One region of the Serratia sp. AR11 genome, then DNA from elsewhere that is predicted to be linked to it. Evidence: predicted binding sites of a transcription regulator. Region 1 holds the regulator's gene; each other region holds the start of a gene.
The links. The regulator sigma-54, encoded in region 1, starts transcription at its own class of promoters, with help from an activator protein. The targets are predictions, from matches to a motif close to GTTGGCACANNTTTCGCTNT.
Positions count from the first base shown of each region.

Region 2: glnA (glutamate--ammonia ligase) is a predicted target of sigma-54. The motif match lies at 7,739-7,758, and genes of this name have one in related genera.
Region 3: hydN (electron transport protein HydN) is a predicted target of sigma-54. The motif match lies at 2,528-2,547, and genes of this name have one in related genera.

Region 1 covers NZ_CM150739.1:4,879,589-4,889,963, forward strand. The annotation lists gene lptB (LPS export ABC transporter ATP-binding protein) at 1-617, shown strand, start outside; gene rpoN (RNA polymerase factor sigma-54) at 668-2,101, shown strand; gene hpf (ribosome hibernation promoting factor) at 2,125-2,412, shown strand; gene ptsN (PTS IIA-like nitrogen regulatory protein PtsN) at 2,576-3,037, shown strand; gene rapZ (RNase adapter RapZ) at 3,169-4,023, shown strand; gene npr (PTS phosphocarrier protein NPr) at 4,020-4,292, shown strand; gene ACSOSI_RS23075 (BglG family transcription antiterminator) at 4,348-6,264, opposite strand; gene ACSOSI_RS23080 (lactonase family protein) at 6,316-7,530, opposite strand; gene dagF (2-dehydro-3-deoxy-phosphogluconate aldolase) at 7,623-8,363, opposite strand; gene ACSOSI_RS23090 (DgaE family pyridoxal phosphate-dependent ammonia lyase) at 8,360-9,478, opposite strand; gene ACSOSI_RS23095 (amidohydrolase/deacetylase family metallohydrolase) at 9,462-10,375, opposite strand, start outside.
Region 2 covers NZ_CM150739.1:5,419,958-5,430,332, reverse strand. The annotation lists gene yihA (ribosome biogenesis GTP-binding protein YihA/YsxC) at 1-464, opposite strand, end outside; gene yihI (Der GTPase-activating protein YihI) at 1,213-1,767, shown strand; gene hemN (oxygen-independent coproporphyrinogen III oxidase) at 1,950-3,323, shown strand; gene ACSOSI_RS25590 (YshB family small membrane protein) at 3,359-3,481, opposite strand; gene glnG (nitrogen regulation protein NR(I)) at 3,595-5,007, opposite strand; gene glnL (nitrogen regulation protein NR(II)) at 5,016-6,065, opposite strand; gene glnA (glutamate--ammonia ligase) at 6,250-7,659, opposite strand; gene typA (ribosome-dependent GTPase TypA) at 8,030-9,853, shown strand; gene yihX (glucose-1-phosphatase) at 10,018-10,375, shown strand, end outside.
Region 3 covers NZ_CM150739.1:2,747,008-2,757,382, forward strand. The annotation lists gene fdhF (formate dehydrogenase subunit alpha) at 1-1,914, opposite strand, end outside; gene hydN (electron transport protein HydN) at 1,926-2,468, opposite strand; gene hycI (hydrogenase maturation peptidase HycI) at 2,631-3,101, opposite strand; gene ACSOSI_RS13030 (formate hydrogenlyase maturation HycH family protein) at 3,094-3,510, opposite strand; gene ACSOSI_RS13035 (NADH-quinone oxidoreductase subunit B family protein) at 3,507-4,304, opposite strand; gene ACSOSI_RS13040 (formate hydrogenlyase complex iron-sulfur subunit) at 4,301-4,846, opposite strand; gene ACSOSI_RS13045 (hydrogenase large subunit) at 4,859-6,562, opposite strand; gene ACSOSI_RS13050 (respiratory chain complex I subunit 1 family protein) at 6,585-7,520, opposite strand; gene ACSOSI_RS13055 (proton-conducting transporter transmembrane domain-containing protein) at 7,531-9,399, opposite strand; gene ACSOSI_RS13060 (4Fe-4S dicluster domain-containing protein) at 9,399-10,013, opposite strand; gene hycA (formate hydrogenlyase regulator HycA) at 10,101-10,375, opposite strand, start outside.

The DNA.
Region 1 (10,375 bases):
CAAACGGCGCCGGCAAGACCACCACCTTCTACATGGTGGTGGGTATCGTTCAGCGTGATGCCGGGCGTATCGTGATTGACGAAGAAGACATCAGCCTGCTGCCGCTGCACGCCCGTGCGCGCCGTGGCATCGGTTATTTGCCGCAGGAAGCCTCCATCTTCCGCCGCCTCAGCGTGTATGACAACCTGATGGCCGTGCTGGAGATCCGTGAAGATCTCAGCAGCGAGCAGCGAGCAGACCGTGCGGTAGAGCTGATGGAAGAATTCCATATCTCCCACCTGCGCGACAACCTGGGCCAGGCGCTGTCCGGTGGTGAACGCCGCCGCGTCGAGATCGCCCGTGCGCTGGCGGCGAATCCGAAATTCATCCTGCTGGATGAACCGTTCGCCGGGGTTGACCCGATTTCCGTTATCGACATTAAAAAAATTATCGAGCACTTGCGTGACAGCGGCCTGGGCGTGCTGATCACCGACCATAACGTGCGCGAAACGCTGGACGTGTGTGAACGCGCCTATATCGTCAGCCAGGGCAAACTGATTGCCCACGGCACGCCGGATGCTATTCTGGCCGATGAGCAGGTGAAACGCGTTTATCTGGGCGAAGAATTCCGCCTCTGAGTGCCAGCGCGTCCTGATGGACGACTGTTAACGGAAGTAGACTGAAGATTATGAAGCAAGGTTTGCAACTCAGGTTTAGCCAACAACTGGCCATGACCCCCCAGCTCCAGCAGGCTATCCGCCTGCTGCAGTTGTCCACGCTTGAGCTCCAGCAGGAGATACAGCTGGCGTTAGAGAGCAACCCATTGCTTGAACAGAGCGACCTGCACGAAGAAGTCGACGCCAAAGAAACTGTCGAAACCGAAGGTTTGGATACCCGCGAGGCGTTGGAACAAAAGGACATGCCCGAAGAGCTGCCGCTCGACGCCACCTGGGACGAAATCTACACCGCCGGTACGCCGTCCGGTACCCGCACCGATTACAGTGACGATGAGCTACCGGTTTATCAGGGCGAGACCACCCAGACCCTGCAGGATTACCTGATGTGGCAAGTGGATCTGACACCGTTTTCCGACACCGATGCCGCTATTGCCACCTCAATCGTCGACGCCGTTGACGACACCGGCTATCTCACCGTGCCGCTGGAAGACATTCTGGAGAGTCTGGGTGACGATAATGTGACAATGGACGAAGTCGAAGCGGTATTGAAGCGCGTACAGCGTTTTGATCCGGTTGGCGTCGCCGCGCGCGACCTGCGCGATTGTCTGCTGGTTCAGCTTTCCCAGTACGCTAAAGACACGCCCTATCTGGCTGAGGCACGCCTGATCATCAGCGAGCATCTGGACCTGCTGGCTAACCACGACTTTCGCAGCCTGATGCGAACAACGCGCTCAAAAGAAGATACACTGAAAGAAGCGATGTTGCTGATCCAGTCATTGGATCCCCGTCCGGGTCAGTCGATCAACACCGGCGAATCCGAGTATGTGATCCCGGACGTGCTGGTGCGCAAAGTGCAGGATGTCTGGACGGTCGAGCTCAATAGCGACAGCATTCCACGCTTGAAGATCAACCAGCAGTACGCCGCGATGGGCAATAGCGCACGTAACGACAGTGACGGGCAGTACATCCGCAGCAATTTGCAGGAAGCGAAATGGCTGATCAAAAGTCTGGAAAGCCGAAACGACACTCTGCTGAAAGTTTCGCGCTGCATCGTCGAGCAGCAACAGGCGTTCTTTGAACAGGGCACAGAATTTATGAAGCCCATGGTGCTGGCAGATATTGCCCAGGCCGTGGAGATGCATGAATCGACAATTTCACGCGTGACCACGCAGAAGTTTTTGCACAGTCCGCGCGGCATTTTCGAATTGAAATATTTCTTCTCCAGCCATGTGAATACCGACAGCGGGGGCGAAGCCTCCTCTACGGCGATCCGGGCAGTGGTCAAGAAAATGATCGCGGCGGAAAACCCCGCCAAACCGCTCAGCGACAGCAAGCTGGCCACCCTGCTCTCCGACCAGGGGATCATCGTGGCACGGCGTACCGTCGCCAAGTACCGAGAGTCTTTGTCCATCCCGCCGTCCAACCAACGTAAACAGTTGGTTTGACCTCTATTGAGAAGGAAGACATTATGCAGCTCAACATTACCGGACACCACATCGAAATCACCGAACCTTTGCGCGAGTTCGTGAACACCAAGTTCGCCAAACTCGAACAGTATTTTGATCGCATAAATCAGGTGTATGTCGTACTTAGTGTGGAAAAAGTGCAGCAGATTGCGGAAGCGACGGTGCACGTGAATGGAGGCGAGTTGCACGCCACCTCGGAAGACGAGAACATGTATGCTGCAATTGATAGCCTGATCGACAAACTGGCGCGTCAATTGAACAAACATAAAGACAAACTGAAACAACACTGACATTCTGGGCCGTTTCCGTCAGCGGGTACGGCTCAAACGTAGCCTCGGCCATCGGCGCGTTACCTGTATGGGTATCGCGCCGATAAGCCATCAAGGGTTAAACAAGGCGAAAAATCACCTCACAAGCCTCCTGCTTGCTGGTGTGGTTTTAAGTGAAGATGAGATGAACAACGAAACAATGCAATTAAGCTCGGTGTTAAACATCGAGTGCACCAGAAGCTCCGTCCATTGCACCAGCAAGAAACGGGCTTTGGAAATTATCAGCGAACTGGCCGCAAAACAGCTCAACCTGTCATCACAGGTAGTGTTTGACGCGGTTCTCACCCGCGAGCGCATGGGCAGTACCGGTATCGGCAATGGTATCGCTATTCCCCACGGCAAACTGGAAGAGGACACACTGCGGGCCGTTGGCGTGTTTATCCGTCTCGACCAACCTATCGCCTTTGACGCCATTGATAACCAGCCGGTCGATCTGCTGTTTGCCTTACTGGTACCTGCCGACCAATGTAAAACCCATTTGCATACTCTGTCGCTGGTCGCCAAACGCCTGGCCGACAAAACCGTATGCCGCCGCCTGCGTGCGGCGCAAAGTGACGAAGAGCTTTACCAAATCATCACCGAGTAACGCCCGGCTGGCGTGACTTCCAGCCCGGATAACGATACTGTTTAGCCACGATGGATCCCGGTTCGGACAGGGATCCTAAAGTTTCTAACGGTGGCGATAAACGCCACTGAGATGCCAGGGGGAGTTGCCACATGGTGCTGATGATTGTCAGCGGCCGTTCCGGTTCAGGGAAATCCGTCGCCTTACGGGCGCTGGAAGACATGGGTTTTTACTGCGTTGATAACCTGCCCGTGGTACTGCTGCCGCAGCTTGCCAATACGCTGGCGGAACGCAATAGCTCCGCTGCGGTAAGCATCGACGTACGTAACATGCCGGAATCGCCGGAAGTGTTTGAATATGCGATGACTCAACTGCCGGACAGTTTTTCGCCGCAGTTGCTGTTCCTCGATGCCGACCGTAATACGCTGATTCGCCGCTACAGTGATACTCGCCGTCTGCACCCGCTATCGAGCAAGAACCTGTCGCTGGAAAGCGCCATCGATGAAGAGAGCGACCTGCTTGAGCCACTGCGCTCCAGGGCCGATCTGATCATCGATACCTCAGAAATGTCAGTGCATGAACTGGCCGAAATGCTGCGTACCCGCCTGTTGGGCAAACGCGAGCGCGAACTGACCATGGTGTTCGAATCCTTTGGTTTCAAGCACGGTATTCCAATCGACGCCGATTACGTGTTTGACGTGCGCTTCCTGCCTAACCCGCACTGGGATCCGAAACTGCGCCCGATGACCGGTCTGGATAAACCCGTCGCCTCGTTCCTCGATCGCCACACCGAAGTGCACAACTTTATCTACCAGACCCGCAGCTATCTCGAACAGTGGTTGCCGATGCTGGAAACCAACAACCGCAGCTACCTGACGGTCGCCATTGGCTGTACCGGCGGTAAGCACCGTTCAGTCTACGTGGCAGAACAGCTGGCCGACTACTTCCGCTCACGCGGCAAAAACGTGCAGTCGCGCCACCGCACGCTGGAAAAACGCAAACAATGACGGTCAAACAAACGGTTGAAATCAAAAACAAGCTGGGGATGCACGCGCGCCCGGCGATGAAGCTGTTTGAGCTGGTGCAAAGCTTTGATGCCGAGGTGATGCTACGCAACGACAGTGGCACCGAGGCCGAAGCCAGCAGCGTGATTGCGCTGCTGATGCTGGACTCCGCGCAGGGCCGTCATATCGAAGTGGAAGCCACCGGCCCGGATGAAGCCAAGGCACTCGCGGCGGTGATCGAACTGATCAATTCCGGTTTTGACGAAGACTAAAGAGTCAGGTGCGCTACATGCAGCGCACCTACTTTACAACACATCATTCCTGCAGCTAGATCCGGCTTAAACAGTCCAGCGCCACCGCCTTGAAACTGTCGAAATTATCACTGCCCAACAGGCGACTCATCGAACGTTCGCGCACAAAGGTGACGAACAGATCGTAGATTGCCATCGCCTCTTCGTAATCGCTCTTGCTGATCGCCAGCAGGAAAATCACGTGGGCAATTTCACCTTCACCCCAGGCCACCCCTTGCGGCGCCAGCAGCGTCACCACGACGGTTTTTTTCGCCAGCAACCCCAGCGAGTGCGGCAGCGCGATCCCTTCACCCAGCAGGGTAGAAACAATCGCCTCGCGCTCGACCACTGAAGGGTAAAAATCTTCGCCAACATAGCCTTCTTGCTCAAGCTGACGACACACCTGCTGGAATAATTCCGCCTGGGTCAGCGGTTCATTGACCAACATAAAATGCTCGGCGTCGAAGAACTTCTCCAGCATATAGGGCTTGGTACGATCCACCAGCACCAGTTTGCCGAGCTGTTCGAGCTGGTATTCGGTCGGGAACGGCGACATCACCACCACCGGCTTGTTCTTTTCGCTAACCCGCGCATTGGAAATAACGAAGTCTTCGTCGATATGGCTGAGCACCTCGTAATCTCGCAGTGAAACGATGCGCGTCATCACCAGTTGCGGGTATTTGCGTGCGATCTGCGCCTGGATCATCCGCACCGTCGAGTTACCGGTATCGCACACCAGCATCACCTGCGGGTGTCGCTCATAGCCGATGTTGTAATGCCGCTCCAGCCCAACGCCAATGTGCAGTACCAGATAACCGATCTCGTTTTCACTCAGGGTGTAGGGCGTATATTTCCCCCAGCTGGAGACCGCGGCCAGCGTCACGTCATAGGCCATCGGGTAGTGCTGTTTAATGTTCGCCAGCAGCGGGTTGGGGATATTAATCTGGTATTTCACCCGGGTGATCATGGTCTTGATATGGGTCAGCAGATCGGCACGCAGCTGCTTGTCACCCTGCAGATTGTAGTTATAGTGCGCGTTGATATACGACAGAATGTAATCCACCAGCGCTTCTTCATCGTCGGCGTTGATCTCGGTAGGTTGCACCTCCTGCACCCGCCGCGCAGCAATGTTCACCCGCAGGTAGGCCTCTTCCGCTATCGATATCTCTTTGCCACTGGCTTTACGCAGTTCCCCGGCCAGCCAGGTCGAAACCTTGCGCACCGCGTCATCCCCGTCCTCAACGTCAAAGTCCGGCAGCGGATAACCATCGGTAATGCGTTGCAGCGCCACTGCACAATAGAAAATCAGATACTGCTCACCTTCGTCCGTCAAACGAATGGCATATTGCGACAGCAACGGATGCAGCAAACCGGCAAAGGTCGTCACCTGCGGTTGCCGCAGGATCTCATTGTTGAGCAGCGGATTTTCGGCATCGGCCAGGTGCAGTTGGAATAACAGATCGGTCAGACAGGCGCGGATCGCCATCTCCGAACCAAACAGCTTCATGCCGTAGCGCGGTTTGGTTTCAATGGTCAATTGGTAGTGCGCCAGACGCTCTCTTACCTCAGCCATGTCGTTTTGCAGCGTGCCACGGCTGACAAACCATTCATCGGCTAAATCTTCAAGTTTCAGAGAAAAGGCTGAGGTCAGAAAACGAATCAGCAAATAGTGCACCCGTTCCTGCGCGCTGCGTGGCGTGGCGTGTTTTTTACGTTCCTGATGTTGCAGGGCGCTAAACAGTACGACGTCATCGACCTGCAGGCGATAACCCGCCCCACGGCTATGCACAAAGTGGGCACCATAGTTTTCCAGAATATCGTTCAGCGCGGTGATGTCGGCGCGCACAGTTCGGGTGGAAACAGCAAAGCGCTTCGCCAGCTCTTCCTGTGGCAAAGTCTCTGACTGCAAAGCATCAAACAGATAGGCCAAACGCGGGTAGGGAAATCGCACCATTCTCTTTCCGTCAATTAAGGTGCCCGCCTGGGGAATCAGGCGGGCAACGGGTTACTTCGCCACCGGCAAGAACACCATTTGCGAGGGGCTGCCCACCGGCGTATAGCCTTCAACAAAGCTGAGTTTGCCGCTGACCTTATCCACGCCAAAGCGGGTGACGTTATCGCTGCGTTGGTTCATGGCATACAGATAATGGCCATCCGGGCTTAGCGTCAGGGAGCGTGGATAATCGCCACGCGTCCAGGTTTCCGCCACCGCGTGCAACTCGCCATCGCTGCCGACGCTGAACTGCGCGATGCTGTTATGTAGCCGGTTGGCAACATACAGATTTTTGCCGTCTGCGCTCAGAACCAGCCCGGCGGCAAAGTTGGTACCCTTATAATCGGCAGGCAACGAAGAAACGACATGTAACTGTTTCAATGTCCCTTTTTGGCTGTCGAAACGGTAGCTGGTCAGCGTCGAGGCCTCTTCATTCACCAGCAGCACAGTTTTGCCGTCCGGATGGAAGACAAAGTGACGTGGGCCGGCACCAGCAGAAGATGCGGCGATCCACGGCGGATCGTTCGGCGTCAGCTGGCCACTGGCATCGTCAAAGCGCCACTGGTAGATCCGATCCAGCCCCAGATCGGTAGAAAACACAAACTTGCCGCTCGGATCGCTGGCGATCATATGCGCATGCGGCCCATTGTGATCGCTGATGGCAAAACTGCCTTCTACCGCGCCTTCCGGCTTGCCGGCACCTGCAGGCCCTTGCTGTTGCTGCACCGAGCTGGCGTTGCCCAGTTTACCGTCACTCTCCAGCGGGAAGGCCGCCACGGTGCCACTGACGTAGTTCGCTACCAGCAGATAACGGCCATTGGGCGTCGGAAAAAGATAAACCGGCCCCGCGCCTTGTGAATCGACCTGATTAAGCTGCGTCAGGCTGCCATCGGACGGATTGATATGGTAGGCAATAATGCCGCCGTGCCTGGTGCCGTTAAAATCCGCCACTTCACTGGCGACATACAGCGTCTGGCCTTTGGCATCCACGGTAAGCTGTGCCGGATTGGCCTGCTTGCTGACCAGCGTTCTGGCGCTTAACGCACCGCTGGCCGAGTCAACCTGCACCCGGTAAACGCCTTCACCGTTGGGATTGTAAGTACCGATATAAGCAAAATGAGATGACGTAGATTTCATTGCATCCTCAGCATGCAGCACCGGGCTGGTCATCGCCAGTAACGCCAGAGTTAACGCGGTGCGTAGGGTTGGAGACTGCCAGTTTCGCATAGTTATCCTTATGATAGATAGCGGCGCGGAATGCCCGCGCCTGTGGATACAAAGCCTGTCGCCTCCCTGCCTTACGTCATCCGATAATGCGTTTACCCGACCAGCGTTTTGGTGATGGCCAGCAGGGTTTTAACGTCCTGCGGGCGAGTGTTGCCCGTGGCGGAATCGATGATAGAGCTGTAGATATGTGGGATCACCCGCTTCACACCCGCAGCCAGTGCGATCTCGACGATCGGCTCGAAGTTTTCCAGATCGATGCCGCCGGTCGGCTCCAGCATAAAGTCATGTTCGGCGCAGGCCTGGGCCACATACTGGTATTCTTCTTTGCATGCCAGCCCACCCATCGGGAAATACTTGATTGAGCTGCCGCCCATGTCTTTTAACAGGGCAATGGCGGTTTCCACCGGCACAATGCCGTCCGGTGCCGCTGCACTCAGCGGACCGGTTGAGATTTTCACCCAGCCAACGCGGCCGGTAGGCGACACCAGGCCATTGACCACGCTGTCATTTTGGCCCAGTAGCGCGCGGCTGGCACCGACACCGGTAAACACCTGGTTTACGTGCTGTGGCTGCACCTGCTGAGAAATCAGGCTGACCATCGCCGATTGTTTCGGATCCCCCGCGCCCAGCCCCACCGACAGCGCATTTTCAATCAGCCGCGCATAGCGCTGCATGTCTGCCACCGCACTGTCGACGTCCGGGTAGTTCTTGGACAGAACGCCCACCAGCACATGCCCTTCCGCCGCCGAATAAATATCCTGCGCATTGTCTTTCGAGCCGGCCAATACGTTGAGGCACACGCGATCGCGATAGTAGTTGGGTTGCAGCTTCATGCTTGTTTCTCCGTGAACAGATTTTTAATACAGGTGAAGACGGTCATCAGCTGTTGCTGATCAACGCTGCGCACATCCACTTCAATCTTGCCTTCGTTAGCCTTATAGCCACGGAAGTAGATGGCGATGGCGCCGGTTTTCAGCGCCTGCACGATGTCGTAGGTCGAACGCCCGAGTACCGCTTCGTCAAAGGTGATCTCTGCCCGTGCAATATCACGGCCGGCACTGTCCCAGACGGTTTTGGCGCTGATGCCGGTCAGGGTGTTCAGGCTGTCGATAAACGGCGTCATTCTTTCCACCATTTGCTGGCCGGTGGTTTTCTCCAACGTCAGATAGCTTTCGATCGCCTGCGTCAGGCCGAGGATGCCCTCTTTACCCACTTTCATCGCCCGGCCGATGCCGCCGGATTGCAGTTTCACCCACTCGACGTATTGCTTCTTGCCGATCACCAAACCGCTGGTTGGGCCTTCAATGGCTTTGGCGCCGCTGTAAATCACCAGGTCGGCCCCCATCTGGTAGTAGCACAGCAGATCTTCTTCCGCGGCGGCATCGACGATCAGCGGCAGGTTATGTTTACGTGCCACCACCACCGCCTGTTCAACGGAAAGAATGCTTTTCTGCACGCAGTGGTGCGACTTGATATAGAGAATGGCGGCAGTCTGCGGCGTGATGCAGGCTTCGAGTTGTTCGGCGGAGCACTCGTTGGCGTAGCCCGCCTCGACTACTTTGCCGCCTCCCAGCGCGACCATGGTGTCGACCGGCGCGCCGAAGTTGACGTTATGCCCACGCGGCAACACGATTTCCCGCGGTACGGTAATCGGCGCAGAGTGCAAATTCACCAGCAGGTTGGCGTTGTCTTTGACGATCAATGCCGCTACCGACTGGGCGATACCAGCCGAGGCGCAGGAAACGATCACCGCATCTTCGACATTCAACAGATTGGCGATATAGGCACCGGTCTTGTCGACCAGATCCTTGATTTCAAAATAGTGATTCAGGCCGTAGTCAACCGCGTCAATGACGTCCTGACGCGGTGTCGACACGCCAAGCATGGTCATGCGGCCTGAAGTATTAATGACTTGTTTTAAATTATATTTTTCATAAATCGAAGACATGAGCGGCTTTCCCTTCATCGGTTAATAGGATTTCCCCGGCTACCACCGCGGCCAGCGGAACCAGCAACTGTTGGCCGGCTGCCGATTGCCCTTCTGAATCGGCAAACACCTGCGGCCCCTGGCGGAGATCAAACAGGGTGAAATCGGCGTCGCACCCCACTTCGAGCCGGCCCTTGTTGACCAGACGTAGGGCCGACGCGGCATTCTCAGTCACGCAGGCAATCACCTGCGGCAGCGACAGCCCGATGCCGAAGAATTTGGACATCACCGTCGCCAGGCTGTGTACCGGCCCGGCCATGCGGTTACGGCAGTAAATATCGGAACTGATGGTATGTGGCAAAATGCCCAAGGCTATCGCCTGCCGGGCGACCTCAAAGCTGAAGCTGGCGGTGCCATGGCCAACGTCGAGCAACACACCGCGCTGCAACGCACGCTGGATAGACTCGCGCAGCGTGCCGGCCGGGGTCAGGATGCGGTTTGGCTTGCCGTTATAGCAGTGGGTAATAATGTCGCCACGGGTCAGCAGATCGGCTATCTCATCGAGATCCGGCGGGTTATTGCCGATATGCACCATCAGCGGCAACAGGCTATTTTCCTGCTGGATCTCTTTGGCGAGCACCAGCGGCCGGGTGCCGTTCTGGCCGACCACGCTGCTGCTCATGCGCGCCTTGATGCCGATGACAAAACCGGCATGTTTGTCGATCGCCTGGCTGACTTTCTGCTTGTCGATATCGGTCAGGTCTGCCAGTTCATTCTGTCGCAGCAGACCGATACGCGAAATATTCAGGAAGGCAAAAACGTTGGTTTTGGCACGGCGCGTCAGTGCATAAAACGTATCGACATCGTCAGTGCCGGTGCTACCGGCGTCGACCACCGTGGTGACGCCACAGGCGGTGC
Region 2 (10,375 bases), 540 kb from region 1:
CCAGATGCCAGCTTGTCCGCTTTGGTCAGCAGGAGCAGGACCGGCGTACCGACTTCGACGGCCCACTGAATCATCTGTTGGTCGAGATCTTTCAACGGATGGCGGATATCCATCAGCACCACCAGGCCTTTCAGGCAGTTACGCATTTGCAGGTATTCACCCAGCGCACGCTGCCATTTGCGTTTCATCTCTTCAGGAACTTCGGCGTAGCCATAACCTGGCAGGTCGACGAGGCGAATGCCTTCTTCCACTTCAAACAGGTTAATCAGCTGGGTACGGCCCGGCGTTTTACTGGTACGCGCCAGACCTTTCTGGTTGGTCAGGGTATTTAACGCGCTGGACTTACCGGCATTAGAGCGACCGGCGAACGCAACTTCAATACCTTCATCCCCCGGAAGATGGCGAATATCGGGCGCACTGGTGACGAAATGGGTCACATGATAATTGTAATTCTTGCTGGTCAAAATTTTTCGTCTCCGCAAGGATGGCTAACTGGTTGGCGATTATAACTGCATCAGCGGTAAAAATGGTGTGTTTCTCTGTTTTTAAGCATCGGGCCAGCAGGGCGTGGCAGTCAGACCTCTGCGAGCTTGTGAGACATTCGCCATTCGAATAGGGGGCAATGTCGCTTTATTCGAAAGCTGTTTTTATTCTTTACCTTTAAAAACAGAATGTTAATTCTCCGATGTATTTTTTGTTATGCCAATTGCCCGGCAGCTACCTTGAGCCTAACTCCTGATAGCGTAAAGTAGGTTGCAGCACAAGGCTGTGCAGGATTAAGGAACATCCGGGAAGGGTGATAAATCTCATGGAGTGCACAGGAAGTGCTGGAGTGCCAGGATGAACCCAGAAGGAATTGACCTATTTGCATCTGAATTTGCGAATAGCACAAGGATGGTGAAGTCACTGCAATTTGGATGCCCGCAGGAAGCGCGCTCAGGAAGAGTGGATGTGCAGGGATTGTGCCAGGGACGATTTTTCTTTCAGGATGAAGGACGTAGTGCGGCAGGGAATGCGTTTATAGCAAAAGGAAAAACCAGGATGTTGAGTGTGCGCACGGAACGCGTAGCAGGAATATCCTTCGAAAGAGGGTGCAAATAGGCGGCAGGTTTAACCTGCCGCCTTTTTTCTTTGTCCGCTTTCTGCTAGATTCCGCCGCAATCGTATAGCATCTATCTCTATACTGAATCTACATACCTAAGAGCATACGCTATGAACCAGCCATCAAAAGCACCTCGCGCCCCACGCAGCAGCGCGGCGACGCCGAAAAACAAAAAGAAAAGCCGCGCGGAGCTCGATCAGGAAGCCCGTGAACACAAGCGTGCGAAAAAACGCCGTGGTCTCGCTTCCGGTTCTCGCACCCAGGTTGAGTCCACCAATCAAAAAAATAAAGCGGCGGCCCAGACCAAAGATCCGCGTATCGGCAGCAAAGTGCCGGTAGCGCTGGTGGTTGAAGATAAGCCAAAAGCCAAACCGCAACCCAAGCCGAAAGCTGAAGCCAAGCCTAAGCCACGTCTGACGCCGGAAGAAGAACTGGCCAAGCTGGAAAACGATGAGCGTCTGGACGCACTGCTGGATCGCATTGATGACGGCGAGACTCTGAGCGACGAAGATCAGAAATATGTTGATCAGACGCTGGATCGTATCGATGCCCTGATGGAGCAATTGGGCATTGAATTGGGTGATGACGACGAAGAAGAAGAAGAAGAGAAGCGGGAAGATATCCTGAAGCTGCTGAAAGGCGGTAACCCGAAAGACGTAATTTAACGCGTCATGTGGCTGATCCTGACAATAGCCCTACTCTTGATGTGTTATCTGCTGTGGTTATTCGGTAAACTATGGCGGCTGTCTAAACGCAAAACGCGTTTTCGCAGCGCTTCCGCGGCCAGACAGCGTAGACAACTGCCCATTTCCCGGCCCGGTAGAAAAAAATATCGGAAGGAGTGAGCATGTCAGAGCAGGCAATTGTCTGGGATCTGGCCCTGATCCAGAAATATAACTATTCAGGGCCGCGTTATACCTCATACCCCACAGCGCTGGAGTTCAACCAGGGCTATGACGAAGCGGCGTTTCAACGCGCTGCTGAGCGCTATCCAGAACGTCCGCTGTCGCTGTATGTGCATATCCCTTTCTGCCACAAACTCTGCTATTTCTGTGGCTGCAATAAACTGGTGACGCGTCAGACGCACAAGGCCGATGAATATCTGGCGGTGCTGGCACAGGAAATCGCCCAGCGCGCGCCTCTGTTTGCCGGGCGTAAAGTTGGTCAGTTGCATTGGGGTGGCGGCACACCGACCTATCTGAGCAAGTCGCAAATCAGCAAGCTGGTGGCAATGCTGCGCCAACACTTTGATTTTCTCCCCGATTTGGAAATGTCGATCGAAGTCGATCCGCGCGAGATTGAGCTGGATGTGCTCGATCATTTACGCAGCGAAGGCTTTAATCGCCTGAGCATGGGGGTGCAGGATTTCAATAAAGAAGTGCAGCGGCTGGTGAACCGTGAGCAGGATGAAACCTTTATCTTCGCTCTGATCGCTCGCGCCAAGGCTTTGGGCTTTAACTCCACCAATATTGATTTGATCTACGGGCTGCCAAAGCAGACGCCGGAGAGCTTTGCTTACACCCTGCAGCGGGTGGCGGAACTCAACCCGGATCGCCTCAGCGTATTTAACTACGCCCACATGCCGAACCTGTTTGCAGCCCAACGCAAAATCAAAGATGCGGATTTGCCGAGCGCGCAGCAGAAACTGGATATCCTGCAGCAGACCATCGCCTCGCTGACCGAGTCCGGCTATCAGTTTATCGGCATGGACCACTTTGCCCGCCCGGATGATGAACTGGCTGTGGCACAGCGCGAAGGGAAACTGCACCGCAACTTCCAGGGGTACACCACTCAGGGTGACAGCGATTTGCTGGGGCTGGGCGTATCCGCCATCAGCATGCTGGGGGACAGCTATGCCCAGAACCAGAAAGAGCTGAAGACCTATTACAGTAGCGTAGAAGAGCAGGGGCATGCCTTGTGGCGCGGCCTGGCGATGACGGAAGACGACTGTCTGCGGCGTGAGGTGATCAAAACGCTGATCTGCAATTTCAAACTGGACTATCTGGCAATAGAGCAACAGTTCGCTATCGACTTCGCCAGCTATTTTGCCGAAGACCTGCAACTGCTGGCACCGTTTGAACGTGATGGGCTGGTGGAGCGTGACGAGCAGGGTATTCGCGTCACACCGCGCGGTCGGTTACTGATCCGCAATATTTGCATGTGTTTTGATATCTACCTGCGACAACAGGCGCGCACTCAGCAATTCTCTCGGGTTATTTGATGAGTAAAACAACGGCCGCTACAGCGGCCGTTGTTTTAACTGAAGAAATTAATCAGTGCGGCGCACAACACCGCAGCAACGGCTGCCTGTGGTGTGTGGCTGGCGGCAGAGCCAAGCTCCGCGCCTTGGGAAATGAATGCGACCAATGAGTCCAGCATCGAGAGCCTCCAGAGTGTGCGCCCCGATCATACTGCCGGCAGAGCGGCTGTAAAGCCTGAAACCGTCGATTTTTTGTGCGCTTGATTATGTTTTTTATAATCAACAACGCAAACTATTCCATTCCCAACTCTTTCAACTTGCGCGTTAACGTATTGCGGCCCCAACCCAGCAAGCGAGCGGCTTCCTGCTTATGCCCCTGGGTATGGCGCAGCGCGGTAGTGAGCAAGGTGCGCTCCATTTCCGGTTGCGCTTCCGACAGCAAGTTTTGATGACCGGAACGCAGTGCCCGGTCGGCCCACTGCGCCAGTAGCGTAGCCCAACTGTCCGGCAAGCTGTGGCCGGCCGTTTCCGGCGCAGCGGTTTCAAACAGCTCACTCGGCAGATCCTGAATCAGCACTTCCTGCCCGGCGGCCATCACGGTTAACCAGCGACAGGTGTTTTCCAACTGACGCACGTTACCTGGCCACGGCAGACGGGTCAGGGCGGTTTCGGTTTCCGGATGCAGATTCTTCGCCTCAACGCCCAGCTCTTTTGCCGCCACTTGCAGGAAGTAGCGCGCCAGACGAGGTATGTCCTCACGACGTTCACGCAACGGTGGCAGATGTACGCGAATGACGTTCAGGCGATGGAACAGATCTTCACGGAATTTACCTTCCTGTACCCGCAGCTCCAGGTTCTGATGGGTGGCGGCGATAATGCGCACGTCCACCTTCACCGGCGCGTATCCACCGACCCGGTAGAATTGACCATCGGCCAGCACCCGCAGTAAACGGGTTTGAACATCCAGCGGCATATCGCCGATTTCATCCAGGAACAGCGTTCCGCCGTCGGCCTGCTCAAAACGGCCCTGACGGATCTGATTGGCGCCGGTAAAAGCCCCTTTCTCGTGGCCGAACAGCTCGGATTCGATCAGGTCTTTAGGGATCGCCGCCATATTCAACGCGATAAACGGAGATTTGGCTCGCGGGCTGTGGCGATGCAGGGCATGGGCCACCAGCTCTTTACCGGTGCCGGATTCGCCGTTGATCAGCACGCTGATCGATGAACGCGACAGACGGCCAATGATGCGGAACACGTCCTGCATCGCCGGGGCTTCGCCGATAATGTCCGCCACCGGGTCGTTGGCCGGCTGGCTGCGTGCCGGTTGTTGCTGTTCCTGATAATGGCTGATGGCGCGCTCTACCAGCGCGACCGCTTCATCGATATCAAAGGGTTTTGGCAGGTAATCGAACGCTCCTTGCTGGTAGGCGCTGACCGCGGCGTCCAAATCCGAATGTGCCGTCATTATGATGACCGGAAGCATGGGGTGACGCTGCTTGATCTGCTTGAGCAACGCCAGACCATCCATACCCGGCATGCGGATGTCAGACAGCAACACGTCAGGAGTTTGCGTGGCCAGGGCTTCCAGTACCGCATTGCCATTTTCAAAGGTCACGCAACTCACACCCGCTCCAGTGAGCGCGCGTTCAAGCACCCAGCGGATGGAGCTATCGTCATCGACGATCCAGACTATCCCTCGTTGCATAGAAAACCTCACTGGCGAATAGGCAGGTAAACCGAGAATTCGGTATGTCCTGGCCAACTGTTAAATTCAATTTTTCCGCAATGCTGATCGATAAGATTACGGGCGATAGATAAACCCAGGCCGGTACCGCCTTCGCGGCCGCTGACCATTGGGTAAAACAGCGTGTCCTGCAACTGCGCCGGTACGCCGGGGCCGTCATCTTCAATATCGATACGTGCCGCTAACCGGTAGCGGGTGCCGTGCAGGGTGATCTGGAATGCGGTTCGGGTGCGCAGCGTAATGGTGCCACCGGCTTCACCCAGCGCCTGCAGTGCATTGCGAGTGATGTTCAGCAACACCTGTTCGATTTGATCCGGGTCGTGCGCCAACTCCGGCAGGCTCGGGTCGTAGTCGCGTACCAGCGTTACGTTATCCGGCTTCTCCAGCGACACCAGTTGGCAGACTCGCTCCGCCACCTGATGAATACTTTGAGTAATGTGCTGGCCTGGCCGTTGCGGGCCCAGCAGGCGATCGACCAGATTGCGCAGGCGGTCGGCCTGTTCAATGATCACCTTGGTGTATTCGGTCAGCGACGGATCGGGCAGAGCCTTGGCCAGCAACTGTGCCGCACCGCGCAGCCCGCCAAGCGGATTTTTAATCTCATGCGCCAGGCCACGAACCAGATCGCGGGCGGCAACTTGCTGGGCGTGCTGCAGCTGTTCCTGGCTCAGGCGACGTTGGTTATCCATCGGCGCCAGTTCTATCAGGATATAACCTTCAGACAGCGTCTGGGCGGTCAGGGAGAGGATATGCGCGCGCCCGTCAACCACCAGGGTCACTTCGCTATCGGTAAAGCCCTGGCCGGCGCGCAGGCTCTCACGCATCAGATCGACATTCAGCGAAAAATAGCCGAGCAGATCGGGTAACGGTGTACCGAAAAGTTTACGGGAACTTTGTGCCAGCAGTTGTTGTGCCGCCGGATTGGCGTAATGAACCGCCAGCGAGTCATCCAACAGCAGGATGCTGTTGATGAGAGAATTGAGGATCTGCCCAGCATCGGGCAGCTTGCCAGTTGCCATATAGCAGACTCCTGCACCTTTTTAGTGCATCTATCCTACTCCATCCGCCCTGCGTGCGGCACGGAATAGTTTTGCAGAAAATACGGTGGAGAAAAAAACCCATCCGAAGATGGGCAGAAAGTTTCCACGGCAACAAAAAAAGACAACTAAATCTGAGCGCCGTCCGCAGACGGCGCGGTAAAACTTAAACGCTGTAGTACAGTTCGAACTCAACCGGGTGTGGCGTCATGCGAACGCGGTCCATTTCTTCTTTACGCAGATCGATGTAAGCGTCGATCGCGTCGTCGGTGAATACGCCACCGCGGGTCAGGAACTCGCGGTCTTCGCTCAGTGCAGCCAGCGCTTCATCCAGAGAGCCTGCAACTTTTGGAATTTCAGCTTCTTCTTCCGGTGGCAGGTCATACAGGTTTTTGTCCATGGCATCGCCAGGGTGGATTTTGTTAATCACACCGTCCAGGCCTGCCATCAGCAGAGCTGCGAAGCACAGGTATGGGTTGGCCGCTGGATCCGGGAAACGGGCTTCGATACGGCGCGCTTTCGGGCTTGCTACCACTGGGATACGGATGGAAGCAGAACGGTTACGGGCTGAGTAAGCCAGCATCACCGGTGCTTCGTAACCTGGGACCAGACGCTTGTAAGAGTTGGTGGTCGGGTTGGCCAGGGCGTTGATCGCTTTGGCGTGCTTGATGATGCCGCCGATGTAGAACAGGGCAGTTTCAGACAGGCCGCCGTATTTGTCGCCGGCGAACAGGTTAGTCCCGTTCTTGGACAGTGACATGTGGCAGTGCATACCGGAGCCGTTATCACCGAACATAGGTTTCGGCATGAAGGTCGCGGTTTTACCAAATGCGTGAGCCACGTTGTGAACCACGTATTTGTAGATTTGGATTTCGTCGGCTTTCTTGGTCATGGTGTTGAAGCGGGTTGCCACTTCGTTCTGACCTGCGGTTGCCACTTCGTGGTGGTGCGCTTCAACCACCAGGCCCATTTCTTCCATGGTCAAACACATGGTAGAACGGATGTCCTGTGACGAGTCGACCGGAGGAACCGGGAAGTAACCGCCTTTGACTGCCGGACGGTGACCTTTGTTGCCGCCATCGTATTTGGTGCCGGAGTTCCATGCGCCTTCGATATCGTCGATAGCTACGTGGGAACCACGGATGCTGCTGCCGAAACGAATATCATCGAACAGGAAGAATTCTGGCTCAGGCCCGAACAGCACGGTGTCCGCGATGCCGGAAGAACGCAGGAAGTCTTCTGCACGCTTGGAGATTGAACGCGGGTCACGGTCGTAGCCCTGCATGGTGCCTGGCTCGAGGATATCGCAGCGAATGATCAGAGTGGATTCTTCGAAGAACGGATCCAATACCGCCGTGCTGGCGTCTGGCATCAGCACCATGTCAGATTCGTTGATGCCCTTCCAACCACCGATCGAGGAGCCGTCAAACATTTTACCTTCTTCGAAGAAGTCGGCATTTACCTGATGAGAAGGGATGGTAACGTGCTGTTCCTTACCCTTGGTGTCAGTGAAACGCAGGTCTACGAATTTCACTTCATGCTCATTCAGCATCGTCAAAACGTGTTCAGCGGACATACTTAACTCTCCCGGATTTGTCATTGTCTTCGTCGTGGAACGAATCTGTGGAACTGGCTTTTTTTGTCTTGAAAAGACTAAAGCGAAAACTGTGCCAACTTTGCGAAAGCGCTTTAATCGCCTTTCTGCGCGGCTTTTGCACAGAATCAGTATGCACCATCAGTGACGGTTTGCACTTAAATGGTGCAATCAATGCGGAGTGGAGCACTGTAATGGTGCAAAAGTGCACCAGATGCTGCTTTTTGCACCGTGAAAGGGATCACATACTGACCTGTACACAGTTGTTTATAAGAGACTGTTGTGATCTTGTTTAGTCCCTCGCTTAATACGTGTACAATAGCGCGCTATTTCTAATGCCTGAGGCAAAGCTGTGATCGAAAATTTGCGTAACATCGCCATTATTGCCCACGTTGACCATGGTAAGACCACCCTGGTTGATAAGCTGCTGCAACAATCCGGTACTTTCGGAGAGCGTGTAGAAGCCACCGAACGCGTAATGGACTCCAACGATTTGGAGAAAGAGCGTGGGATTACCATCCTCGCTAAAAACACCGCCATTAATTGGAAAGACTACCGCATCAACATCGTGGATACCCCAGGACACGCCGACTTCGGCGGTGAGGTTGAGCGTGTGATGTCAATGGTTGACTCGGTGCTGCTGGTTGTGGATGCAATGGATGGCCCAATGCCGCAAACCCGCTTCGTGACCAAAAAAGCGTTTGCTAATGGTCTGAAGCCGATCGTGGTAATCAACAAGGTTGACCGTCCGGGCGCACGTCCTGATTGGGTTGTTGATCAGGTCTTCGACCTGTTCGTTAACCTCGACGCGACCGATGAGCAGCTCGACTTCCCAATCATCTATGCTTCTGCACTGATGGGGATCGCGGGTACTGACCACAACGAGATGGCGGAAGACATGACCCCGCTGTATCAGGCGATCGTAGACCACGTGTCTGCACCGCAGGTTGAGCTCGAAGCACCGTTCCAGATGCAGATCTCTCAGCTGGACTACAACAACTACGTGGGCGTTATCGGCATCGGCCGTATCAAGCGTGGTAAGGTCAAGCCGAACCAACAGATCACTATCATTGATAGCGAAGGCAAAACCCGTAACGGTAAAGTTGCCAAGGTTCTGACCCACATGGGTCTGGAGCGTATCGAAGCGCCTATCGCTGAAGCGGGTGACATCATCGCTATCACCGGTCTGGGCGAGCTGAACATCTCTGACACCATCTGTGATGTGAACGCGGTTGAAGCGCTGCCGGCACTGTCTGTTGATGAACCGACGGTAACCATGTACTTCAACGTCAACACCTCTCCGTTCTGTGGTAAAGAAGGCAAGTACGTGACTTCACGTCAGATCCTCGACCGTCTGAACAAAGAGCTGGTGCACAACGTGGCACTGCGTGTTGAAGAAACCGAAGATGCTGATGCATTCCGCGTATCTGGCCGTGGTGAACTTCACCTGTCGGTTCTGATCGAAAACATGCGTCGTGAAGGTTTCGAGCTGGCGGTTTCCCGTCCTAAAGTTATCAACCGTAAAATCGATGGCCGCATGCAAGAGCCATTCGAAAACGTGACGCTGGATATCGAAGAACAGCACCAGGGTTCAGTCATGCAAGCCATGGGTGAGCGCAAAGGTGACGTTAAGGACATGATCCCAGATGGCAAAGGTCGTATTCGCCTGGATTACCTGATCCCTGCGCGTGGCCTGATCGGTTTCCGTACCGAGTTCATGACCATGACTTCCGGTACCGGTCTGCTGTACTCCACCTTCAGCCACTACGATGACGTGCGCCAGGGTGAAATCGGCCAGCGCCAGAACGGCGTGCTGATCTCTAACGGCCAGGGCAAGGCGGTAGCATTCGCCCTGTTCGGTCTGCAAGATCGCGGCAAGCTGTTCCTGGGTCACGGTGCAGAAGTGTATGAAGGCCAGATCATCGGTATTCACTCACGTTCTAACGACCTGACCGTGAACTGCCTGACCGGTAAGAAGCTGACCAACATGCGTGCTTCCGGTACTGACGAAGCGACTACCCTGGTTCCTGCTATCAAGATGTCCCTGGAGCAAGCTCTGGAATTCATCGATGATGACGAACTGGTAGAAGTTACGCCAACGTCCGTACGTATTCGTAAACGTCACCTGACTGAAAACGATCGTAAGCGTGCAAGCCGCGGTCCTAAAGAAGCTTAATCGCTGATTTAGTCTGCAACACTTAGGGCGCGTCCAGCGCCCTGAGTTTTTTCCTCTGTCTTTTCCCATTTCTGCCGCGTGCTATACGCTTTTCCACCTGCTCTCTATTCAGCCTCTGTTTTTCCCGCTACAGTAAAATCTCACCGGCCCATCAGGAGAGGACTATGCTGTATATCTTTGATTTAGGTAATGTGATCGTCGATATCGATTTCAAACGTGTACTGGGTGTATGGAGCAATTTAAGCGGTACGCCACTGGCGGTCTTGTCCGAACGTTTCACTATGGGCGAGTTGTTCCAACAGCATGAGCGCGGTGAAATCAGCGATGAAGATTTTGCCGGGCAACTGAGTGAAGAGATGGGCATCGCTCTGAGTTTCGAACAGTTCGCTACCGGTTGGCAGGCGGTGTTTGTCGCCCTGCGCCCGGAAGTGATCGACATCATGAAACGTCTGCGTAGCGAAGGTCACCGTGTCGTGGTGCTGTCGAACACCAACCGCCTGCACTGCAACTACTGGCCGCAGC
Region 3 (10,375 bases), 2.1 Mb from region 1:
GCTGATCACCTTGCCACGGCGTGAGCTGACCCACACCAGTTGCTGATCGGCAATACCCAACGCTTCGGCGTCCTGCGGATTGATCTGCACAAAGCCGGGTTCATCCGCCAGGGTTTGCAGCGCGGCACAGTTGCCGGTCATAGAGCGGCAGGAGTAGTGGCCGACTTCACGCACGGTACAGAGCACCAGCGGATAATCTGCATCCGGCACTTCCGCCGGAGCACGCCAGGTGGTGGCGAACAGCTGGCCTTTACCGGTCGGGGTGGTGAACTGGTTGCCCTGATACAGGTAAGGAGTGCCCTGACTTTCCAGCGTGGTACAAGGCCATTGCACATGGCCCAGCTCACCCATTTTTTCGTAGGTGGCCCCATAAAACAGCGGGCAAAGCTCACGCATTTCATCCCAGATTTGCTGGTTATCGTCGTAATGCATCGGATAGCCCATCTCGGTGGCCAGTAGGCTGATGATCTCCCAGTCGCGTTTGACGTTGTACTGCGGTTCAATGGCCTTCTCGAAACGCTGGAAGCCGCGATCGGCGCAGGAGAACACGCCGCCATGCTCACCCCAGGAGGTGGCTGGCAGGATCACATCGGCCTGTTCAGCGGTTTTGGTCATAAAGATGTCTTGCACTACCACAAACTCCAGCGCTTCGAACGCGCCGCGCACCAGGCTCAGATCGGCTTCGGTCTGTAACGGATCTTCCCCCATGATGTAGTAGGCCTTCACTTTGCCTTCGTGCACCAAATGCGGGATCTCGGTGATGCGGTAACCGACTTCCGGGTCCATCCTGGCGGCGTCAATGCCCCAGGCGGCGGCGAACTTGGCGCGTACCGCGGCGTCGGTGACGGCCTGATAACCTGGGAACTCATTAGGCAGCACGCCCATGTCGCAGGCACCCTGAACGTTGTTCTGCCCACGCACCGGGCCAACTCCCACGTTGGGCCGGCCCAGATTACCGGTCAGCAAGGCCAGGCTGGCGAGCCCTTTGACCACGTCGACCGCCTGACCGAACTGGGTGACTCCCATGCCCCACATGATGGTGGCGGAAGGGGCACTGGCGTAGGTGCGCATCGCCTGGCGAATTTGCTGGGCGCTGACGCCGGTCAGCTGTTCTACCGCTTCCGGTGCGTAATCCGCTAACTGCTGGCGGTAAGCCTCGAAACCTTCGGTGTATTTCGCCACGTAGTCGCGGTCATACAGGTTTTCTTCAATCAGCGTATAGGCGAAGGCATTCACCAGCGCCATGTTACAGCCGTTCTTGATCTGCAAATGCTGGTCGGCAATGCGCGCGGTTTCGATACGGCGCGGGTCGCAGACGATAATTTGCGCGCCTTTCTCTTTGGCCTTCAGCACCCGGCGAGCCACGATAGGATGCGAATCGGCACAGTTGTAACCGATGACCAGCAGGCATTTGGAGTTTTCGATATCGCCAATCGAGTTGCTCATCGCGCCGTTGCCCAGCGTGGCCTGCAAACCCGCTACCGACGGGCCATGGCAGACGCGGGCGCAGCAGTCGACGTTGTTGGTGCCGACGACCGCACGGGCAAACTTCTGCATCACGTAGTTGGTTTCATTGCCGGTACCGCGTGAAGAGCCGGTGTGCATGATGGCGCTGGCGCCGTGTTTATCCTTGATCTGCTGTAGCCGCTGCGCGGTGTAGCTAATGGCCTCATCCCAACTGACGGCCTCAAACTTGCCGCCTTTTTCACGGCGGATCAGTGGCTGGCTCAGACGTGGGGTCAGCAGTTTGGTGTCGTTGAGAAAGTCCCAGCCGTAATAGCCTTTCAGGCACAGTTCGCCCTGATTGGTCACGCCGTCAGCCGCCTCGGCGCGGATGATTTTTCCGTTGTCGACCACCAGTTTCATTTTGCAGCCTGCACCGCAGTATGGGCAGACGGTTGTGATTTTTTTCATCGGTTCAGTTCCTAAAACAGTGACGACAGGGTATCGAGCGCGGCGCGACGGCGTTTCTCGGCGTTCATTTCTTGCAGCATGTTGCGATCCACACAGTGCAACGCATTGGTCGGGCAGGTTTGCATACAGGCCGGGCCGCTATCACGACCGATGCACAGGTCGCATTTATGGGCTTCGGCTTTCTCGGTGGTGGCACTCATCACGGCGCCGTTCTGGCGGACAACCGGGCGGGTGATCACTTCCATCGCGCCGTAGGGACAGGCCACCACGCAGGTTTTGCAGCCGATGCAGCGCTCCTGCATCACCAGCACCATGCCGTTGGTACGGCTAATCGCCCCATTGGGGCAAACGTTGGAGCAAGGCGCGTCTTCACACTGGCGGCACAGCACGGCAGTGCTGACGTTAACGCCTTTGATCACATGCAGCCGTGGGGCGAAGCTGGCGGCGTTGAGCGCTGAAATATCCTGGTTTTCGCTGTGTGCCATCACGCAGGCAATTTCACAGGTACGGCAGCCGATGCATTTCTTGGGATCGGCGATGATAAACCGGTTCATCAATAACTCCTGAGTTACCCTTCATCCGGGTATGACTATGGATAGGTTGTGCCTTGGGTTACGCATAAAGCGTGCCAACCCTGAAAATCAAATAAAAGCAGAGGGTTAGCCTGATGCTGACGAAGTGACCGACGGCATCTCGACACAAATGACGATGCGGCGTCAGACATTCGTCACCACCAGTGGCGGGTAACCGCCATTTATTGGCCAGTCATGTAGCCGCTGGTGCAGGGTGGTCACCGCACGGCGTACCGCGGCGCCGATCGGGTAGTAAAACGCCACCACCTCAGGCTGAATGCCGATAAAGGTGATTTCCGGCACCGTTTCGCGCAGTTGGTCGATCAGGAAATTCAGCGGCAGGTTATGGGTGGTCATGATGAACATATCGGCAATGTCTTTTTCATCGATCACCCGGGTTTCTCCCGCAGCCAGCCCCATGTCGGTGGCATCGACAATCACCAGCCGCGCAGGGCGCAGTTCACGGATATGCCCAATGTCATTTTCCGGTGCGGCTCCGCCGTCGATCACCGTCCAGCCGGCGGGGGGATTGCCGGCACAGAGCTCCGCCAGTAGCGGGCCGGCGCCGTCATCGCCCATCATGCAGTTGCCCACACACAATAAAACGTCAGTCATCATGCCTCCGGACCATCAGGTAGATGGCGGGTTCGTTTTCAATCGACTGCAGCAGGGCGATCAACTGTTGGCTCCAGTCTTGCTGTTGGGGGTTCATTTGCGGGGCGGCAGCGCTTAACGCGGTGGCCAGCAGGTGGGTATGGCTACTGTCGATACAGATTTCACCGAAGCGATCGACCCCTTCCAGCTTGCGCCGGGCGGTGCTGGCCGCGGGCAGTTGTTCTACCCAGGCGCGGAAACCGGCCAGCGGGCAGCTGAGTTTGGCTTCCAGACAGTCGATGACGCCCAGATGGTGGCCAATCGCCAGGCTGTAATAGATCACCTCTTGGGCTTTGGGTGGGGCCTTTTTCTCTTGCACGAATTTGCGGCTCAGGGAGTAGAACACCACCTGGGCATGGGAGTGGCTCATAGTCGCAGTTCCCCCCGCAGTACCCGTTGATAGATCCCCAGCAGATTGCCGACAATCTCGCTTAAACGCATATCGTCCTGCTGTTGCAGGTAAGCGCTAATGCGCTGTTCGACCGGCAATGGGCTGTCTGCGGCCAACAGTTGCATAAACTGGTCGGCGATCTGGCGGCCATAGCGATAACCGGCCATCCGCCGGGCTTCGCGATCCAGCAGCACCCGCAGCGGCTGAGGTAATGCCGGGTGCAACAGGCGGGTGGCCTCGCCCTGGGTTTCGTCATGCTGACGGCCTTTGATTTTCTGATCCAACAGGCCGAGTGCCATGGCAAAGCCATAAATGGTGGCGGCCGGCGTCGGGGGGCAGCCGGGGATATAGACATCAACCGGTACGATGCGATCGGTGCCGCCCCATACGCAGTAGAGATCGTGGAAAATGCCACCGCTGTTGCCGCAGGCACCGTAAGAGATGCTGATTTTCGGATCGGGTGAAGCCTGCCAGGCGCGGATCGCCGGGATACGCATGGCGCGGGTGACCGCCCCGGTAAACAGCAAAATATCGGCATGGCGTGGTGAAGGAACCACTTTGATACCGAAGCGTTCGGCGTCGAACAACGGGGAAACGGCAGCGAAAATCTCAATTTCGCAGCCATTGCACCCGCCGCAGTCCACGCGATAAACATAGGCCGAGCGGCGGATATCCTGCAGTAAGGTGGTTTTCAGCTTGGCGATACTTTCGTCGAGGGTGATCGGCACCGGCAGGCCATTTTCGTCGCGTGGGCCAATCAGTGGCGGATTCATGAGATGATCTCCCGGGTCAAATGGCGGCCAACGTCTATGCGATCGGCCTGAGTCAGGTTTTGCTGCTGTTTACACGCCGGGCAGGTTTCAAACTGCGTACGGCGCGTGGCGGTTTCTGTACTGCTTAGCCCGAGCAGCGCCATGGCATAGTCAATTTCCTTCTGCGACGCATAGGCTTTGCCGCATTGACGGCAATGGCAGATGGCAAAGTCGGCCTGCTCGTATAAGTCTTCTTTACGCCACACTGCCAGCTCGAACTGCTGTGAAAGCCGGATGGCGGCGGTGGGGCAAACTTCTTCACAGCGGGCGCAGAAGATGCAGCGCCCGAGAAACAGCTGCCAGCGCACCGTGCCGCGGGGCAGATCGGTGGTCATACTCAACGCATTGGATGGGCAAGCGTTGGCGCAGGCCCCACAGGCAATACATTGCTGTGGGTTGTATTCGGGCTTGCCACGAAAGTTGGGGTCTACAACCAACGGCTGGCTCGGATAGGCGACGGTGGCCGGGCCGGTTTTCAGCACTTTTTTAATCAGTTTCAGCATGATGGGCTCCGGTTAGAACGGTTTGTTTTTCCGTTCGATGCCATAACGCTCAATCTCTTTGTACGGCACTATGATGGACTGGCGCTTGCGCACGTCGACGATGGTCATGCGATCGGTACAGGAATAGCAGGGATCCAGACTGCCGATGATCAGCGGAGCGTCGGAAACCGTGTTGCCGCGCAGCATGTAACGCAGGGTTGGCCAATTGGCGTAGGTCGCGGCACGGCAGCGCCAGCGGAACAGCTTTTGGTTATCACCGGTCATGCTCCAGTGAATATCGTCACCGCGCGGGGCTTCGGCAAAGCCCAGGGCAAAGCGGTGCGGGATATAGGTGAACCCATCAACCGCCAGCGGCCCGCTCGGCAGGCTTTGCAGGCCGAACTCGATGATGCCGAGCGAGTTGAACACTTCGTGAATACGTACCTTAAGGCGGGAATAGACGTCGCAGCCGTCCTCTACGCACAGTTCCACCGGCAGTTTGGCGTAACCGGCAAAGGGATGGTCGATACGGGTATCGCGGCGGTGGCCGCTGCCGCGGATCATCGGGCCGACGTTGCTGTAGTCGCGAGCCACCTGCGGATCGAGACGGCCAACCCCGACGCTGCGCTGTTCGGTATTCGGCGTGCTGAGCAAGATATCGACCAGATCCACCAACTCACTGCGCATTTGCGCCGCCAGCCGCAGGGTTTGCAGCATGTCGTCTTTCATAATGTCGCGACGGATGCCGCCAATCAGGTTCAAACCATAGGTTTTGCGTGCGCCGGTCAGGATCTCCGCCATCTTCATCGACTGTTCGCGCACCCGGAAGAACTGCATAAAACCGGAGTCGAAACCGACGAAATGGCAGGCCAGCCCCAGATTCAGCAGATGGCTGTGCAGGCGTTCCACTTCCAGCAGCACTGAGCGGATCATCTGGGCGCGTTCCGGCACCTGGATGCCCATCGCGTTCTCCACCGAACTGGTGTAGGCCACGCTGTGGGTAAAACCGCAAATGCCACATACCCGGTCCGACAGGAAGGTCACTTCGTTGTAACCCATGCGGGTTTCGGCCAGTTTCTCCATGCCACGGTGGACGTAGAACAGCCGGTAGTCGGCATCAATGATGTCTTCGCCGTCGACGAACAGGCGGAAATGACCGGGTTCATCCGAGGTGATATGCAGCGGGCCGATCGGCACCACGTTGGCTTTGTCTCCGGCCAGGCTCTGGAACGGATAGGTTTCCACATCGGTGGTGGGCGCGGGCCGTTGACGATAATCCATGGCGTCTTTGCGCAACGGGTGGAGATCGTCCGGCCAGTCGTCCGGCAGCACCAACCGGCGTTCATCCGGCAAACCGATCGGGCGCAGGCCATACATGTCGCGCACTTCGCGTTCACCCCAGACGGCAGCAGGCACCCGTGGCGTAACGGAAGGGAACTCCAGCGTTTGGGCGTCAACCTCGGCCCGTACCGTGATCCAGCATTTGGTGCCTTGCTCCATCGACAGCACGTAATACAGCGCGTAATTGCCACACAGCGTGCGTTCGTCGTTACCAAACAGCACCGACAACCAGCCGCCCTGTTGGTAATACAGCCATTCCACCACTTCCGGCAGCGCGTTGAGTTTGACGGTCACCGTCAGTTGGTCGGCCGTTTGCCATTCTGCCGCCAGCATGGCAGCGGGGAATTGTTGCTGCAACGCCGCCAGATAGTGCTGGCCTTGATGTTCGTTAGTCATTATTGATTGCCTTAATCATTGTTCAGCCGACGACCAGCCAGGAAACCAGCGCCAGAAAAGCCAGCCCAAAACCGGCCCAGGTGGTACGGCCCGTCTTGAGGAAGCGCAAACGTGCCACGCTATTTTCGAGAACCGCGATCAGCACCACCGCACACAACAGCTTGAACAGCGCCAGCACCAGTCCAGTCAACAGCTGCGGGGCAGTGAGCTGTGCCGCCTGGCCCCAGGGCAGGAACACGCCGAGGAACAGTTGCAGCACCACCAGTTGCTTGAGGCTGATGCCCCATTTGATAATGCTTAGCTCGACGCCGGAATATTCCGTCAGCGGGCCTTCCTGCAGCTCTTGTTCGGCTTCTGCCATGTCGAACGGCAGCTTGCCCATTTCGATATAGGTGGCGAACGCGCAGGCCAAACCGGCCAACAGCAGTGGCAGCCAGGCGTGATGCGGCAAGCCCAGCAGGCTTTGCACCATGGCGCTCAGTTGGGTGGAACCGGCGACCAGCGCCGTCACCCATAGACCCAGCAACAGGATCGGTTCGACCAGAATGCCTAACACTGCCTCACGGCTGGCACCGATAGCGGTGAAGGGGCTACCGGTATCCAGCCCGGCAATGGCAAACACAAAGCGCACCACGGCGAACAGATAGATCAGGGTGATCACATCACCGATGGCAGGCAGTGGTGAGGCGGTAGTCAGCATCGGCAGTGCACAGGCGATGGCCAGCAAGGTGCCGGTCAGTAAGTAAGGCATGGCGCGAAAAGCCAGGCCGGAAGCCCCCGGCGCCACGCTTTGGCGTTTAAGCAGTTTGGCGATATCACGGTATTCCTGTAATACGCCGGGGCCGCGTCGGGTATGAATGCGGGCACGCAGCACCCGGCTGATGCCGGCAAACAGCGGGGCAACAGCCAGTAACAGCAAGGCCTGCAGCAAACCGAGTAACACATAGGGATAGGTCATCGTTATCTCCTCAGGCAAAAGCCACGACCAGCAGCACCGCCAACTCTACGGCGGCCAGACCGCGGCAGAAGGCAACGAATGCGTTACGGTGTAACCGGTCACCGAAGGATCCCGGTAGCCAGCGGCGCAGTTGATACAGTGGGGCAAACATCACTCGCAACGGCTGAGCAAAACCGGTGGCGGTGATCACCATCGCGTCTTCATGGCCGTAACCACAGGCCCAGGCGCTGCCTTGTACCCGCCGAGGTTGCCGACGCGTCTGGTAACGCGCCGCGATCAACAACGGCAGTAACGGCATCGCCAGCAATAAAATGGCGATCAGCGGGGTGGAAACCAGCGTATCGGACAAGGAGAGCGCCTGTTCGGACGTCAGGCCGATCAGGTGGGCAAACAGTGGAATGATCCAGGGAGCCCCCAGACCGCAAACCAGACACAACACGGCCGGCAGCGCATGGCTTAGCGTCAGCCAAACATTGGCCTGAACCGCGTTTGCCGCAGCGTCGCAGCGCGGAGCGCCCAGAAAAGCCACGCCAAACACTTTGCTGACGCACATCACCGCCAGCGCACCGGTCAGGGCTAATGCCACCGCCAGCAGCGGGCCAAACAGATGGCCAATAAAACCGGGTGCCGCGCTGAAGTGGAACAATCCCTGGTAGATCAACCATTCACTGGCAAAACCGTTCAACGGCGGCAACGCGGCCATCGCCACCAGGCCAATCAGCAGAGAAACGGCGGTCCAGGGCATCAGCCGCGCCAAACCGCCCATTTTCTCCATGTCTTTCAGCCCGGTCTGTTGTTCAATGGCGCCGGCTGCCAGCAGCAATGCGCTTTTAAACAGGCTGTGGCTCAACAAATGGAACAGGCCGCCGATCAGGGCGAAGGCGGTCAATAGCGGTTGTTGCAGCGCCGTACCGACCATTGCGCCACCGATGCCCAGCAGGATAATGCCGATGTTCTCCAGCGTGTGATAAGCCAGCAAGCGGCGCAGGTCGTGCTCCATCAGCGCATACAGCCCGCCGAAGAAAGCCGTACCGGCAGCCAACAGCAAGACCAGCACTCCCCACCACAGCGGCGGCGTACCCAGCAGATCCAGCCCGACTTTCAGGATGCCCAGCAGGCCGACCTTCATCAGCGCGCTGGAAAACAACATGGCGGCGGAGGCAGGCGCACTGCTATGGGATTGCGGCACCCAGGCATGTAACGGCATCAGCCCGGCAAAAATGCCAAACCCGGCCAATGCCAGCAGGAATACGCCGTTACGTAACGCGTCCGGCAGTGGCGTAGCGCGGATCACGCTGAACTGCAGGCTGTGGCTATGGCAATAGATCAGCGCGAAGGCCGCAACCAACAGCAGGGTGCCTGAGCGCATCAGCAAGAACTGGCTATGTCCGGCACGCAGGCTTTTAGCGCTTGGGGCATGGACAATCAGGAAATAGCCGCACAGTGCCGCCAATTCCAGCAACAACAGCAAGGCCAGGGCATTATCGGCCATCACCGCAGCGCTTAAGGCCGCCAGCATCAGGTTGCTTAAGCCAGCCAATCGGCCGCGAGCACGCGGGTTCAGCCTGGATAAGCTACCGGCGTGATACAGCGCGGCAAAGACCCCGCACAGAGCCATCACCAGCAGTAACAGGGCGTTAAGGCCACTGATTTCCACCGCGTAAGGCAGCCACGGTAAATGGGCGCTGTGCAGTGGCGCAAACAGCATTTGCACCGCGGCCAGCAGGGTAGCGACGGCACAGATTAAGGTGACGCCGCTCAGCAAAGTGCTGACACGCGACCAGGGGGCCAGTAGCCAGCCCAACAGGGCGCAGAGCAAATACCCGACCAGGGCCGAAGTCAGCAGTAACAACGGGTCGGGCAACAGGGCATATATCATCAATTTGGCTCCTTGTGGGATCCAGGGACGGCCGCAAACGGCAACTCGGCGCTGAGCGCCTGCATCGCATTGCGCCTTTTCTGTTCGCTGGCGTTGCGCACGTCTCGGTCGGTCACCAGCCGGATCGCCTGGGTCGGACAGGTGCGGATACAGGCGGGTCCTTCGGGGCTGAAGTCACAGAGATCGCACTTCACCGCCACGGCACGGACACCGGGCACACAATCGAGGAAGGGGCTGATTGGGCGTGGTGCTTGGGGCGCAGGCAATGCCAGCGAGGTGTTGCAGTCCGCAGGGATCGCCAGTGGGGTGCTGCCGCCGAAACCTATGGCACCGAACGGGCAGGCAATGCCGCACAGCTTGCAACTGATGCACAGGCTTTCGTTCAGTACGATGGCGTCATCCTGATGGCGAATAGCATTGACCGGACATACCTGCGCGCAGGGGGCATCTTCACACTGGTGGCACATCGCCGGCGCAGAGTCGCGAGCGTTGCGAATCACCTGCAGGCGGGGTAATGACTGCAATCCATATTGCCGATGTTCCGCAGAACAACTGGCCATACAGGTATTGCAGCCAATACACAATTTAGGGTCCGCAATAATAAAGCGGTTCATGCACACTCCTTGCTTCGTCATTTATGACGAAATCGTCAGTAAAAAATGACGCCTCGACAGTTTTCTGTCGGTGATTAACGCCTGCGATCAGACGGGTAAGGTTATTTTTTTCAGAGCGTCTTGAATGGCGTGACCATCATGCAAGGAATCAAACAGGCATTGATAAATAACGGCGATCTTATCCAGGTAATGTTCAAATACCGCCTGCATGTCGCGGTTGTTTATTACTTCGTCGATATTGCCGTTTTCATCCAGCGTGGCATGGGCGAAAGGGGCAAAGTTTTCCGGCTCATGGGCCGTGGCCAGATTAATCCGGTAGCAAATATCCCGGCTGTAAAACCCTTCGCTCAACTGGATGCTGA